3 regions of the Sphingomonas sp. GlSt437 genome follow, and region 1 is predicted to be linked to each of the others. Evidence: predicted binding sites of a transcription regulator. Region 1 holds the regulator's gene; each other region holds the start of a gene.
The links. The regulator LexA, encoded in region 1, represses DNA repair genes until DNA is damaged. The targets are predictions, from matches to a motif close to GTTCCNCNCTTGTTCT.

Region 1 (4,209 bases):
TTGCCGGTCGCGCAATGCGCGGGCGTGGCGCTGTGGCTGCTGCTGCCTGATCCGCGCGACTGGTCGCTGGCGCTGGCTGGCTTGGGCGGGATTGGCCTGATCGGGCTGGCCTTGCCGGGCGGGGGACGGGCGCCGCGCGCGCTGGGCATGGCGGCACTGGCGACGGCGCTGGGGCTGGCGATGCTCTGGGCGCGAGCGGAATGGGTGCGTGGTCCGGTGTTGGCCGGGCCGACGATCGTGCGGCTGGAGGCGCGGGTCGAGCGGATCGAGCCGCTGCCGCCGCGCGGGCTGGTGCGGCTGCGGTTGGCGCCGGTGCGGTTGCTGGCGGACGGGGAGGGTAAGCCCGCCAGAGTCTCGACGCTGCCGCCGCATCTGCGCGTGAACCTGCAGATGGCGGATGTGCCGGCAGGGCTGGCCGATGGCGCGGTGATCCGGCTCGGCGCCCGGCTGCTGCCGCCGCCCCCGCCGGCGTTGCCTGGCGCTTATGATTATGCGCAGGTCGCGTGGTTCGATGGCGTTGGCGCGACGGGGCGGGGGTTCGGTCCGGTCGAGCTGGTCAAGCGCGGCACGACCTCGTCCGCCTGGGATTGGCTGAACGGCGTGCGCGAGGCGCTGTCGGCGCATATCCAGGCGAGCGCGCCGGGGCCGGCGGGCAGCATTGCCGCCGCGCTGGCAACGGGCGATCAGGGCGCGATCCCGCTGGCTGACGCCGATGCGATGCGGCGCGCGGGCCTCGCGCATCTGTTGTCGGTGAGCGGCCTCCACCTGACCGCGACGGTCGGCGCGACGATGGTGCTGGTGATCCGCCTGCTCGCGCTGTTCCCGTGGTTGGCGTTGCGGGTGCGGTTGCCGATGGTGGCGGCGGGGGCAGGGGCGGTCGCCGCGATCGGCTACACGCTGTTGACCGGCGCCGAGGTGCCGACGGTGCGGTCGTGCGTCGCCGCGCTGCTTGTGCTCGCCGCCTTGATGCTGGGGCGCGAGGCGATGACGCTGCGGCTGGTTGCCGCCGGCGCGGTCGCGGTGCTGCTGACCGTGCCCGAAGCGGCGGCGGGGCCGAGCTTCCAGCTCTCCTTTGCTGCCGTCGCCGCGATCGTTGCGCTGCACGACGAGCCGCATGTGCGGGGCTGGCTGATGAAGCGCGAGGAGGCGTGGTGGCGCCGGCAGGGGCGCGAGGTCGCGTCGCTGCTCTTGACCGGTCTCGTCGTCGAAGCGGTGCTTGCGCCGATCAGCGTCTATCATTTTCATCGCGCCGGGCTGTACGGATCGGTCGCCAATATCGTCGCCATTCCGCTGACCACCTTTGTCATCATGCCGGCCGAGGCACTGGCGTTGCTGGCCGATGCGGTGGGGCTGGGCGCGCCTTTCTGGTGGGCGACGGGCAAGGCGATCGATCTGCTGCTGTGGATCGCGCATTATGTTGCTGGCCTGCCGGGCGCGGTTGCGGCGCTGCCATCGATGCCGTGGGGCGCGTTCGCGCTGATGATGGCGGGGTTGCTATGGCTTGGGCTGTGGCGCACGCGCTGGCGGTTGCTTGGGCTGGCACCGGCGCTGGTCGGCGCGGCCTGGGCGTTGCTGACGCCGGCGCCGGATGTGCTGGTGACGGGCGATGGACGCCACGTCGCTATCCGGGATGCGCATGGTGGTATCGCGATGCTGCGCGATCGTGCGGGTGATTACACCCAGGCGATGCTCGCCGAGATTGGCGGCACGATCGACGATCCCGATTTCCTGTCAGACCAGCCGGAAGCGCGGTGCAGCCAGGATTTGTGTATCGCCGATATCAAGCGCGGCGGCCGGACGTGGCGCGTGCTGGCGACGCGCAGTTCCTATCCCGTGCCCTGGGCCGCGTTCATCCCGGCCTGTGCTGCCGCCGATATCGTCATCAGCGATCGCCGCTTGCCGCGCGGTTGCACGCCGCGCTGGCTGAAGCTCGATCGGCCCGTGCTCGCCCAAACCGGCGGCATTTCGATCACCTTGGCCGATGGCCGCATCGCCACCGTCAATCATCCCGGCGACGCGCACCCCTGGCGCGCGCCGCCGGTCATTCCGATCAATCGTAGCGGCGAAGCAGGCCCGAGAGCTTGCCCTGGATGCGGACCTGACCCGGCTCGTATCGCTGCGGATCGTACGCGCGATTAGCCGGATCGAGCCGCACCATCGCGCCTTCGCGGCGGAAATATTTGAGCGTCGCTTCCATCTCGTCGATCAGCGCCACGACGATCTCGCCATCTCGCGCGACTTCGGTGCGGCGGATGAGCGCATAATCGCCATCGAGAATGCCGGCATCGACCATCGAGTCGCCCGATACTTCCAGCGCATAATGCTCGCCCGACCCGAGCAAGGCGGCCGGCACCGCCAGGCTCGCATGGCTTTCGAACGCCTCGATCGGCAAGCCCGCCGCGATCCGCCCATGCAGCGGGATTTCGATCACGTCGTTGGCGGGCTGCGGCATGGCGCGGACATTGGCGGGTACCGACGGGCTCGCCGCCTTGACTGCAGCGCCGCCGCGACCGCTTTCGGGCATGCGCAGCACTTCGAGCGCGCGGGCGCGGTTGGGCAGGCGGCGGATGAATTGCCGTTCCTCCAGCGCGCTGATCAGCCGATGCACGCCCGACTTGGATTTGAGGTCAAGCGCCTCCTTCATTTCCTCGAACGAGGGCGAGACGCCGGTTTCCTTCAAGCGGTCATCGATGAAGCAGATCAACTCGTGCTGCTTGCGCGTGAGCATTCGTGTTCCTCCGTCCCAGAACGGACGCCGAACGTTTAGGAAACATGATTCGCGAAGTCAAGCGATCGGTAAAATCTGTACTTGATCGCCCGCAGCGGCCGCGGGGGCGTGCGGTGCGCGGATGACGAGGCAATTGGCAGCGGCGAGCGCGCGCAGCATCGAACTGTCCTGGACTTTCGCCACGCTGACCTGCCCCTGATCGACGCGCGCCCGCAGATAATCCTGGCGCTTGTCATTGGCCGGAAGCGGCTTGTCGAGCGTCGCGGTCATCGTCGGTGGTAGCGGATCGCGCGCGCCGCCCAGCGCCGCGATCAGCGGGCGGACGAAAAGCTGGGCGGTCACGAAGGCGGAGACCGGGTTGCCCGGAAGCCCCACCACCAGCGCGTCCCCGAGCGTGCCGGCGAGCATCGGCTTGCCCGGCCTGAGCGCGATCCGCCAGAAATCGATCGCGCCGCCCGCTGCCTGCAGCGCCGGGCGCACCAGATCGTGGTCGCCGACCGAGGCGCCGCCGGTCGTCACGATCAGATCGGCATGGGCGCTGGCGAAGGCTTTGGTCAGCGCGTCGAGCCGGTCAGGGATGATGCCGAGGTCGCTGATTTCGACCGGCAGATCGGCCAGCAACGCGGCCAGCATGACCGCGTTGGTTTCGGGGAGTGCGCCCTCGGCTGCGTCGGTTCCGGGGGGAACGAGCTCGTCACCGGTCGCGATCAGCGCGACGCGGATGGGGCGGTTGACGGCGAGCGCGCCATGGCCTGCGGCGCCGGCGAGCGCGATCCGCGCCGGCGTCAGCCGCTCGCCGCGCGCGACGAGTGCGTCACCAGCGCTGAAATCCAGCCCGCGGCGGCGGACATTGGCGCCTTGGCGCGGTGGCCCTTCGCCGATGAGCGCGATGGCCGCACCATCGGCGCGCACTTCTTCCTGCACCATCACCGTATCGGCGCCGGCAGGGAGTGCCGCGCCGGTGAAGATGCGCACCGTCTCGCCGGGGTTGATCGTGCCGGCGAAGGGATGCCCCGCAGCGCTTTCGCCGATCAGGGTAAGCGGCCCCGGCAAATCGGCATAGCGGATCGCATAGCCGTCCATCGCGGAGAGGTCGGTATAGGGTTGCGTGCGCCTGGCGATGATGTCCTCGGCTGCCCGGCGCCCGGCGGCCTGGCGGAGCGGGACGGACTCGCTCGAGACCGGCGTCGCCATCGCAAGCAGCCGCGCCTGCGCCTCGGCGACCGAAATCAGGCCGCCGCTCATCCGTTGCGCACCGGGTTGCGCTCGTGAAGCGGCATATCGGGCGGCAGAGCCAGCCATTCGTGGCGATCCACGGCCCAGACGGCTTGCTCGGGCATGGGAAAATCCGGATCGGCAAAAGCGCCGACGGCGATGCCGATCAGCTCGGGCAGTCGGCGCGCTTCCCACCACAGGCTGGTGCCGCAGGCCGGGCAGAAATGGAAAGCGACAGGATGACCGCTCGCCGATGGCCGCTCGAA
Region 2 (4,209 bases), on a different contig from region 1:
CGGCATCCGCGATCTTTTGGACCGCAACGGCCGAGCTCCCATCCCTCATGCGCGATGGACCATGCCGAAAGATAAGCAGTGGGACTGCCGACGCGCGTCCCCGGATCGGCCTCATCTGGTCGACGGCATTGTGGAGCTGGCAGATGCGACCGGACTTGCCGCAGACCTGCCGGCTGATCTGCACAAGACGCTGTCGGCGCTCTTCGGCTACCGGAACAAGATGTTCCATCTCGGCTTTGAGTGGCCCGATGATGAGCGGAGCGCGTTCGAACGCAGAATCGTGGCGGCCGGTTGGCCAGAGGATTGGTTCAACCAGGCGACCAGCGACGGCAAACCGTGGGTCTTCTATCTGAGCGAGACGTTCGTGCAGCACTGCCTGGCGACCGTCGATCAGATCTTCGCCGGACTTGGGGCCTTCGTGCGACGGAACGATTGAGCGCAGCCTGAATGAGGTGGAGAGCGCCGACCGGCCGGCGGACTTGTTGCGGCAGGCTGGGCACGCCACATTTGACCGACGCAGTTGCAACCCGGACCAGTCCGACCGCCATGAGTGTCGTGTCCACCAAGTCTGAACTCGCCTTCGAAGCCTGGTGCCGAGCACAGGGCGTCACCTATCGGCGCATCCGCGAAGCGCATACCCCAGGCCATAAGCGCCCCGACTACGCCCTCCACCTCCAGCCGCACTGGTGCTTCGTCGAGATCAAGGAACTCGACGAAACGCCCGAGGATTCTGCGCTGATGGGCGAGATGCTGGATGGCGGCGCCGGCTTTCGCTGGGTCGACCCAGGCGCCAGGCTGCGGCGGCCAATCAAGGCCGCGTCAGCCCAGTTGCGGAAGGCGTCTAAGCGGGGCTTCCCCACCGTCGTCTGCTTCTTCGACAAGACGATCGGTTTTCACCTGGAGCGGGTTCACGTCCTCCAAGCCATGTTCGGCCGCGACACACTGCATTTCGAGGTCTCGGCTGACCCGGCACACGAGCCGCGCTTCCTTGGGACGCGATACGGAAGGAAAGCGGCCTTGACCCGCCAGGACAACACTTCGATCAGCGCGGTCGCGGTGATGCGCCAACCTTCGGGCTGCGCGTTGGTGATCGACCTGTATCATAATCCGCACGCCCGCGTGCCGATCCCACCCAAACTGGCCGCGCCGTTGGTGCGCAAGCAGTATGGTGAGACCCTCGACGATCCCGATCGCCGTGAACCCACCGTGCTCGACTTGATGCAGACCCCGGACTGGAAGGAGTGGCTCGACGACCCCGAGGGGAAATGCGACCGGGAGATCGAAGCGTGTCTGCGTGAATTCCGGGCAGAACAGGCGCCGTGGCCGTAGCAGGGAGAAATCTCGCAGAACCCGCCGCCGGGCTGGCTTCCGTCAGCCAACCCTCGCGCGACGAAGCGATCCGCTTGATGCGCGGCGGTTTGGCTAAGGCGATGCGGGACCTCGCCGCGAGCTATGTCATGCCGATCTGCTGGATCACCGCGCGCGATCGCAAGCCTTTGATCCTCGACAACGGGTCCGCCTTTCTGCTCGATTGCGGCGCCGGTCCGTTTCTGGTCACAGCGAACCATGTCTATCAGGGCTTCCTTGCGGCGAAGAACGAGCACCCCGACGCAGTCTGCATGGTCGGCGATGTCCGCTTCGACTTGGCGAGCCGACACATCGCCTCTGACTCTGCCTACGACGTTGCGACGTTCCGGGTCGCCCATGACGAAGTCGACAAGCTTGCCAACTACGCCAACGGCAAGATCATCCTGACCGGCAGTCAGATGTCGTGGCCGCCCGCGCCGCCGGCGATCGACTGCGGCGTCTTCTTTGTGGGCTTTCCTGGCGACGGCCGGGAGATGCGCCCCTATCGGGGTAATTCGCTCGTGGAAATCGATTGGGTCGGTTACACCGCGCTCGCCGTTGCCAGTGGCGTTAGCAACACCGATATCACTCTGGTGTTCGACCATGAGCATGACTTCGATGTCGGGTTGCGTCCCAGCATCCCCAGCGATTGGGCGCTTGGCGGCTGCAGCGGAGCGCCATTGCTGACCTTTGTCGAACAGCGAGGGATTTTCAGTTGGCGGCTCGGCGGGGTCATCTACGAGTCCAGCAGCCTCATTCTAAAAGCATCCCGCGCCGATTGCCTGAACCCCGATGGCACGGTCAACCGATACCCTGACCCAATGGCGTATCGAGGACGGTGATCGTCGGACGGTTGCCTACGACCGCGCGCAACAGCTCTTGACTCTGACGCATGCTGTGTAGAACAAATAAGGAACATTATGTCCCCTTCCGCTCAAGAGGTCAACGCTACACGTGCGGCCGCTGTCCGCTATCGAGTCCTTGCGCGCCCAAGTCCGCCAAATCGAGGGGCGGCACCGGCGTGGCACAACGGTGTTGCCCTTCGGTCTCGCCGCAGTGGACTCGCGCCTTCCAGACGGTGGGCTCCCGTGCGGTGCGCTGCATGAAGTCGCTGGCGGCGGGAACGGGGCGATCGATGGCGCCGCCGCCGCACTCTTTTCGGCCGGCATTGCAGCGCGCACGCGGGGCAAAGTGCTCTGGTGTGTCACCAGGCCAGACCTGTTCGCGCCGGCGCTTTCCCAAGCGGGTCTGAAATCCGACCGCGTCATCTACCTCGAGGGTGGCGACGAAAAGACGGTCCTCGCCTGTGTTGAGGAGGGCCTGCGGCACGGCGGTCTCGGCGCCGTGGTGGCGGAAGTCGCCCGGCTAAACATGACAGCCTCCCGGCGGCTGCAACTCGCCGCCGAAGGGTCTGGAACAATCGGCATCGCGCTGCGTCGCTGGCGCCGGCAGACCGAAGCGTCGGATTTCGGTCAGCCCACCGCCGCCACGACCCGTTGGCGCATTTCGGCGCTGCCTTCGACCGCGCTGCCTGTCCCGGGCGTCGGCCGCCCGCGCTGGCTGGTCGAGTTGATCCGCTGCCGCGCCGGGGAGAGCGCGGACTTCGAACTGGAGGCGTGCGATGACACGGGTCATCTCCGTCTTCCTGCCGACCTTGTCCACGGACCGGGTCAGGCGGAAGGCGGGCAACACAGCGCCTCCGCCTGAGACGCCGCTGATCCTGGCCGGCCGGGACGGGCAAAGGCGGGTGGTTCTGGCGGCGGATGCCGCCGCCCAGGCCGCCGGCCTGCGCGTCGGCATGCCCGCGACCAAGGCCCAGGCGCTGGTGCCGGGCCTGGTGATCCAGGACGCCGACACGGCGGCGGACGCCGAGGCGTTGGAGAGGGTGGCGCTCTGGATGCTGCAACGCTTTGCGCCGATCGTCGCCGCCGATCCGCCCGACGGCATCGTCATCGATTCCACCGGCGCCGATCACCTCCATGGCGGCGAGGCCGCCATGGTGGCGATGCTGGTGGAGAAGCTCGCCAGCGTCGGTCTGCGCGCCCGCGCCGCCATCGCTGACTCCTGGGGCGCGGCTCATGCCCTGGCGCGCTTCTGCGCCCGGCCAGGGTTTGTGTCGGAGCCGGGGGCGGTCGCAGGCGATGTCGCGCCGCTGCCGCTCGCGGCGCTGCGGCTCGCACCCGTCCTGGTGGCCGATCTTCGGGTGCTCGGATTCGAGCGTGTCGCCGACCTGCTGTCGCAACCACGCGCGCCGTTGACGCTGCGCTTCGGTCCCGAAGTAGGCCGGCGCCTTGACCAGGCGACCGGCCGCCTCGCCGAGCCGATCGAGCCCGTCCGTCCCGAGGCATTGATCGAAGTCCGCCGCGCCTTCGCCGAGCCCATCGGCGCGGCGGAGACGATCGCGCGCTATATCGGCAAGCTCGCCGTCCAGCTCTGCGACGCCTTGGAACTGAAGGGCCTCGGCGCGCGACGGCTCGATCTGATCTGCCAGCGCGTCGACAATCGCGCGCAGGCGGTGCGCGTCGGCACCGGCTTGCCCCTGCGCGACGCGAAGCGCATGACCCGGCTGCTTTGCGACAAGATCGAGACCATCGACCCGGGTTTCGGGATCGAGGTCATGACGCTCGCCGCCACCTTCGCAGAACCGCTGGCGCCGAAGCAGGCGGCGTCGAGCCTGGTCGAAGAGCCGGAGCCGGATGTGTCCGGCCTGATCGATTTGCTCGCCAATCGCGTTGGCGAGGCGAACCTCTATCGCGCGGCGCCTGTGGCGAGCGATGTACCGGAGCGTTCAGTGCGGCGCATCCACGCGCTGGCGCCGGAGACCGGCGCGGAGTGGCCGGGCCACTGGCCACGGCCCTCGCG
Region 3 (4,209 bases), on a different contig from region 1:
CTTGTGGAACAAGTTTTCGCAAGGCGAACTTGCCGACGATCAGCTCCACAACATCGTCGCGCTGATCGACGAAGCCGCGCAGAAGATCGAGCGGTTGGGTTAACTCCCGGCTGTCTCCACGAACTCGTCATGCCCGCGCAGGCGGGAATCCATTCGGGCTTACGTCAATGGGATTTACCACGTCCGGTGCCAATGGATCCCCGCCTTCGCGGGGATGACGTTGGAGATGGGATGATGGGTCGGGTCGTCCCCATGAATGGGGAGGATTTCTACCCGGCTCGGCTCGCCATCAGCGCGAGATATTCGTCGAGCACGGCGGCGTTGACCTTGTCCCACACATAGGGCTGGGCGGCCACATGGCCCGCCCGGCCCGCTGCCGTGCGCAGCGCCGGATCCTCGATCAACCGCTGAATGGCGTCGGCATAAGCGGTCACATCTGTCGGCGGCACCAGAAAGCCGGTCACGCCGTCATCGACCAGATCGACTGATCCCGTCGCGCGGGCAGCGACGACCGGCACGCCAGCGGCCATCGCTTCGGTGGTCACGTTGCCGAACGTCTCGGTTGTGCTCGGCATGAAGAACACGTCCATGCTCGCGACCGCGCGGCCAAGGTCGTTGCCCGACAGGAAGCCGGTGAACACGGCATCGGGCACGCGCTCGGCGAACCAGCTGCGCGCCGGCCCTTCGCCCACGACCAGTACCTTGTGCGGCACGCCACGTGCCTTCAGCGCCGCCACGACGTCGGCAAAAATCCCCAGGCCCTTTTCCAGCACGAGCCGGCCGAGAAAGCTGACCGCTACCTCGTCGTCGCCGATGCCGAGCGACCGCCGCCATTCGAGATCGCGGCGCGACGGATTGAAGCGATCATGGTCGATGCCGCGCGACCAGATGCCGATCGGCGTCGTCACCCCCCATTGGCGCAGCAGATCGCCCATGCTCGGGCTCGGCACCAGCACCTTGTCGACGCTGTTGTAAAAGCGCGTCGAGATGCGGATCGCCGGCTTTTCCAGGAAACCCAGGCCGTAAAACGCCGGATAGGTCTCGAACCGCGTATGCAGCGACGCGATCGTCGGAATGCCGTGCCTTTTCGCCCATTTGATCGCGCGGTGGCCGAGAATATCGGGCGCCGAGAGATGAACGATATCGGGCCGATACGCCTCGACATCCTCGCGCGGCCGGCGCGGCAAGCCGAGCCCAAGGCGGTAATCCGGGCGAAACGGCACGGCGATCGCCGGCACATCGACCAGATCGCCCACCGGCGGAAACGCCGGCTTGGCCGTGGTCGGCGAATAGACGCGCATCGTCACGCCCGCGCCCAGCAAATGCCCGACCAACAGATTGAGGGCCTGGTTCGCGCCGTCGCGGACGTAATTATAATTGCCGCTGAACAGGGCGACGCGCAGTTGGGAAGGCTCCATCGCTGCCGCCCATAGCGGGTGGCAAGCGCAATGCCTATCTCCCGCGTGTTACCCTATCTCGCAAGGAGCCCCGCCATGGCCGATCTTTCCGCGTTCCCGATTACCCAGCGCTGGCCTGCGGCGCATCCGGATCGATTGCAGCTCTATTCGGTGCCGACGCCCAATGGCGTGAAGGTGTCGATCTTGCTCGAAGAGATCGGGCTTCCGTACGAACCGCATTTCGTCAACATCATGGCCAACGAGACGCAGGATCCGGCATTCCTGTCGCTCAATCCGAACGGCAAAATCCCCACGATCATCGACCCTGATGGCCCCGGCGGCCAGCCGATCGGCTTGTTCGAATCGGGCGCGATCCTGCTCTATCTGGCCGACAAGACCGGCAAATTGATTCCGTCCGATCCCGCCGGCCGGTATCAGGCGATCCAATGGGTGATGTTCCAGATGGGCGGTGTCGGCCCGATGTTCGGCCAGCTCGGCTTCTTCACCAAATTCGCCGGCGGCCAGTGGGAAGACAAGCGCCCGCGCGACCGTTATCTTGCCGAAACAAAACGGCTGCTCGGCGTGATGGACAAGGCGCTGGCGGGCAAGGACTGGTTCCTCGGCGATTATTCGATCGCCGACATCTCGATGCTCGGCTGGGTCAACGCCCTCGTCAATTTCTATGGCAATGGCGAATTGGTCGGGTTTGATGACTTCGCCAATGTGAAGGCGTGGCTGGCACGCGGGCTGGCGCGGCCGGCAGTGCAAAAGGGCCTGAACTCGCCGCCGCGGCGTTAGGCTCTCGCCTCCCGTAACGGATCGTCATCCCCGCGGAGGCGGGGATCCATTATCGCTAAACGTCTTAAAGCTATTCAACGCCAGCCAGAATGGATTCCCGCCTGCGCGGGAATGACGAGCATATCAAACAGGACAGCTTTTGCGAAAACACGGAAATCTGTTCCCCTATCGTTCCTACTCTGCTAGCTCCCTGCCATGGCGAAACCCCAGAAGCGTTATGTCTGCCAGGCATGCGGCTCCGTCAGCCACCGCTGGGCGGGGCAGTGCGCCGATTGTGGCGACTGGAACACGCTGATCGAGGAAGCCGGCGGGGTCGTAACGCCCTTTGCCGCCAAGCATAATCTGCAAGGCGGCGGTCGCGCGATCGCGCTGGTCGCGCTCGACGAGGATGTCGCGCTGCCGGCGCGGCTCGCATCGGGCGTGGCGGAGCTCGACCGCGCGCTGGGCGGCGGGTTCGTCGAAGGATCGGCGACGCTGATCGGCGGTGATCCCGGCATCGGCAAGTCGACCCTGCTTTTGCAAGCGGCAGCGCGGATGGCGCTCGCCGGGCACGCCGTCGCTTATGTGTCGGGCGAGGAAGCTGCCGATCAGGTGCGGCTGCGCGCGCAACGGCTGGGGCTTGGCACCGCGCCGGTGCAGCTCGCGGCGGCGACATCGGTGCGCGATATTCTGACCACGCTCGGCCAAGGCGCCGCGCCGCGCCTGCTCGTGATCGATTCGATCCAGACGATGCATTCGGACCTGATCGAAGGCGCGCCAGGCACGGTGAGCCAGGTGCGCGCCTCCGCCCAGGAGCTGATCCGCTTCGCCAAGGAGCGCGGCACCGCGCTGGTGCTGGTCGGCCATGTGACCAAGGATGGCAGCATCGCCGGCCCGCGCGTACTCGAGCATATGGTCGACACCGTGCTGAGCTTCGAAGGCGAGCGCAGCCACCAATATCGCATCCTGCGCGCGATCAAGAATCGCTTCGGCGGCACCGACGAGATCGGCGTGTTCGCGATGGAAGCGGGTGGATTGGCCGAGGTTGCCAACCCCTCCGCGCTGTTCCTGACTCAGCGTGATGAGGGCGTGACCGGGACGGTCGTGTTCCCCGCGCTCGAAGGGACGCGGCCGGTACTCGTCGAAATCCAGGCGCTGGTGGTGCGGCTGGCGAGCGGGGCAACGCCGCGTCGTGCCGTGGTCGGCTGGGACTCGGGGCGGCTGGCGATGATCCTGGCGGTGCTGGAGGCGCGCTGCGGGCTCAGCTTTTCGGCATGCGAGGTCTATCTCAACGTCGCGGGCGGCTATCGCGTCGCCGATCCGGCGGCGGACCTGGCGGTGGCAGCCGCGTTAGTGTCAGCGCTGAGCGAGCGGCCGGTGCCGGCGGATGCGGTGGCGTTTGGCGAAGTCGCGCTGTCGGGCGAAGTGCGGCCCGTCGCGCACGCCGCGCTGCGCCTGAAGGAAGCCGCCAAGCTGGGATTCGAACGTGCTTTGGTCCCCGCCAGTGCCGGCGCCGAGCCGGGTGCGATGCGGCTGACGGGCTTCCGCACGCTGGGCACGCTCGTTGACCATTTGCTCGGGCGGGGCTAGCCGTTTCGCCTCGCTACCCGGGGTATTCGCTGATGGGCCTGACCGCGCTTGATATCGTTGTGCTGCTGCTCGTCGGTGGCGGCGCGGTGATGGGGCTGATGCGCGGCTTTGTGACTGAAGTGCTGTCGCTCGTCGTCTGGATTTTCATCGTCTTCGCGCTGAAGCTGCTGCACGCACCGGTCACGCATATGCTGACCGGCATGGTCGGCACGGTCGCCGGCTCGGCGGTGCTGGCCTTTGCGATCATCGCGGGCGGGACGTATTTCGGCGGGCGGGCGGTTGCCCGGGCAGTGGGGGATCGCACCCGCACCTCGGTGCTCGGCCCGGTCGACCGCGCGCTCGGCTTCGGTTTCGGCGGGCTGAAGGGGCTGATCTTCGCTAGCCTGCTCTTCCTGCTGATCGTGCTGGTGACCGACACCGTGACCGGCGGCCCCAATCGCCGGCC

Region 2: ACLB0R_RS02230 (ImuA family protein) is a predicted target of LexA. The motif match lies at 2,249-2,264, and genes of this name have one in related genera.
Region 3: radA (DNA repair protein RadA) is a predicted target of LexA. The motif match lies at 2,355-2,370, and genes of this name have one in related genera.

The regions. Positions count from the first base shown of each region.
Region 1 is NZ_JBPGYA010000002.1:132,430-136,638, reverse strand. Features, by position in the region: gene ACLB0R_RS10140 (ComEC/Rec2 family competence protein) at 1-2,139, shown strand, start outside; gene lexA (transcriptional repressor LexA) at 2,051-2,728, opposite strand; gene ACLB0R_RS10130 (molybdopterin molybdotransferase MoeA) at 2,786-3,973, opposite strand; gene ACLB0R_RS10125 (GFA family protein) at 3,970-4,209, opposite strand, start outside.
Region 2 is NZ_JBPGYA010000001.1:413,345-417,553, forward strand. Features, by position in the region: gene ACLB0R_RS02215 (hypothetical protein) at 1-436, shown strand, start outside; gene ACLB0R_RS02220 (hypothetical protein) at 508-1,329, shown strand; gene ACLB0R_RS02225 (hypothetical protein) at 1,320-2,189, shown strand; gene ACLB0R_RS02230 (ImuA family protein) at 2,329-3,054, shown strand; gene ACLB0R_RS02235 (Y-family DNA polymerase) at 2,969-4,209, shown strand, end outside.
Region 3 is NZ_JBPGYA010000003.1:90,667-94,875, forward strand. Features, by position in the region: gene ACLB0R_RS14320 (PadR family transcriptional regulator) at 1-103, shown strand, start outside; gene ACLB0R_RS14325 (glycosyltransferase family 4 protein) at 270-1,418, opposite strand; gene ACLB0R_RS14330 (glutathione S-transferase family protein) at 1,494-2,195, shown strand; gene radA (DNA repair protein RadA) at 2,391-3,764, shown strand; gene ACLB0R_RS14340 (CvpA family protein) at 3,797-4,209, shown strand, end outside.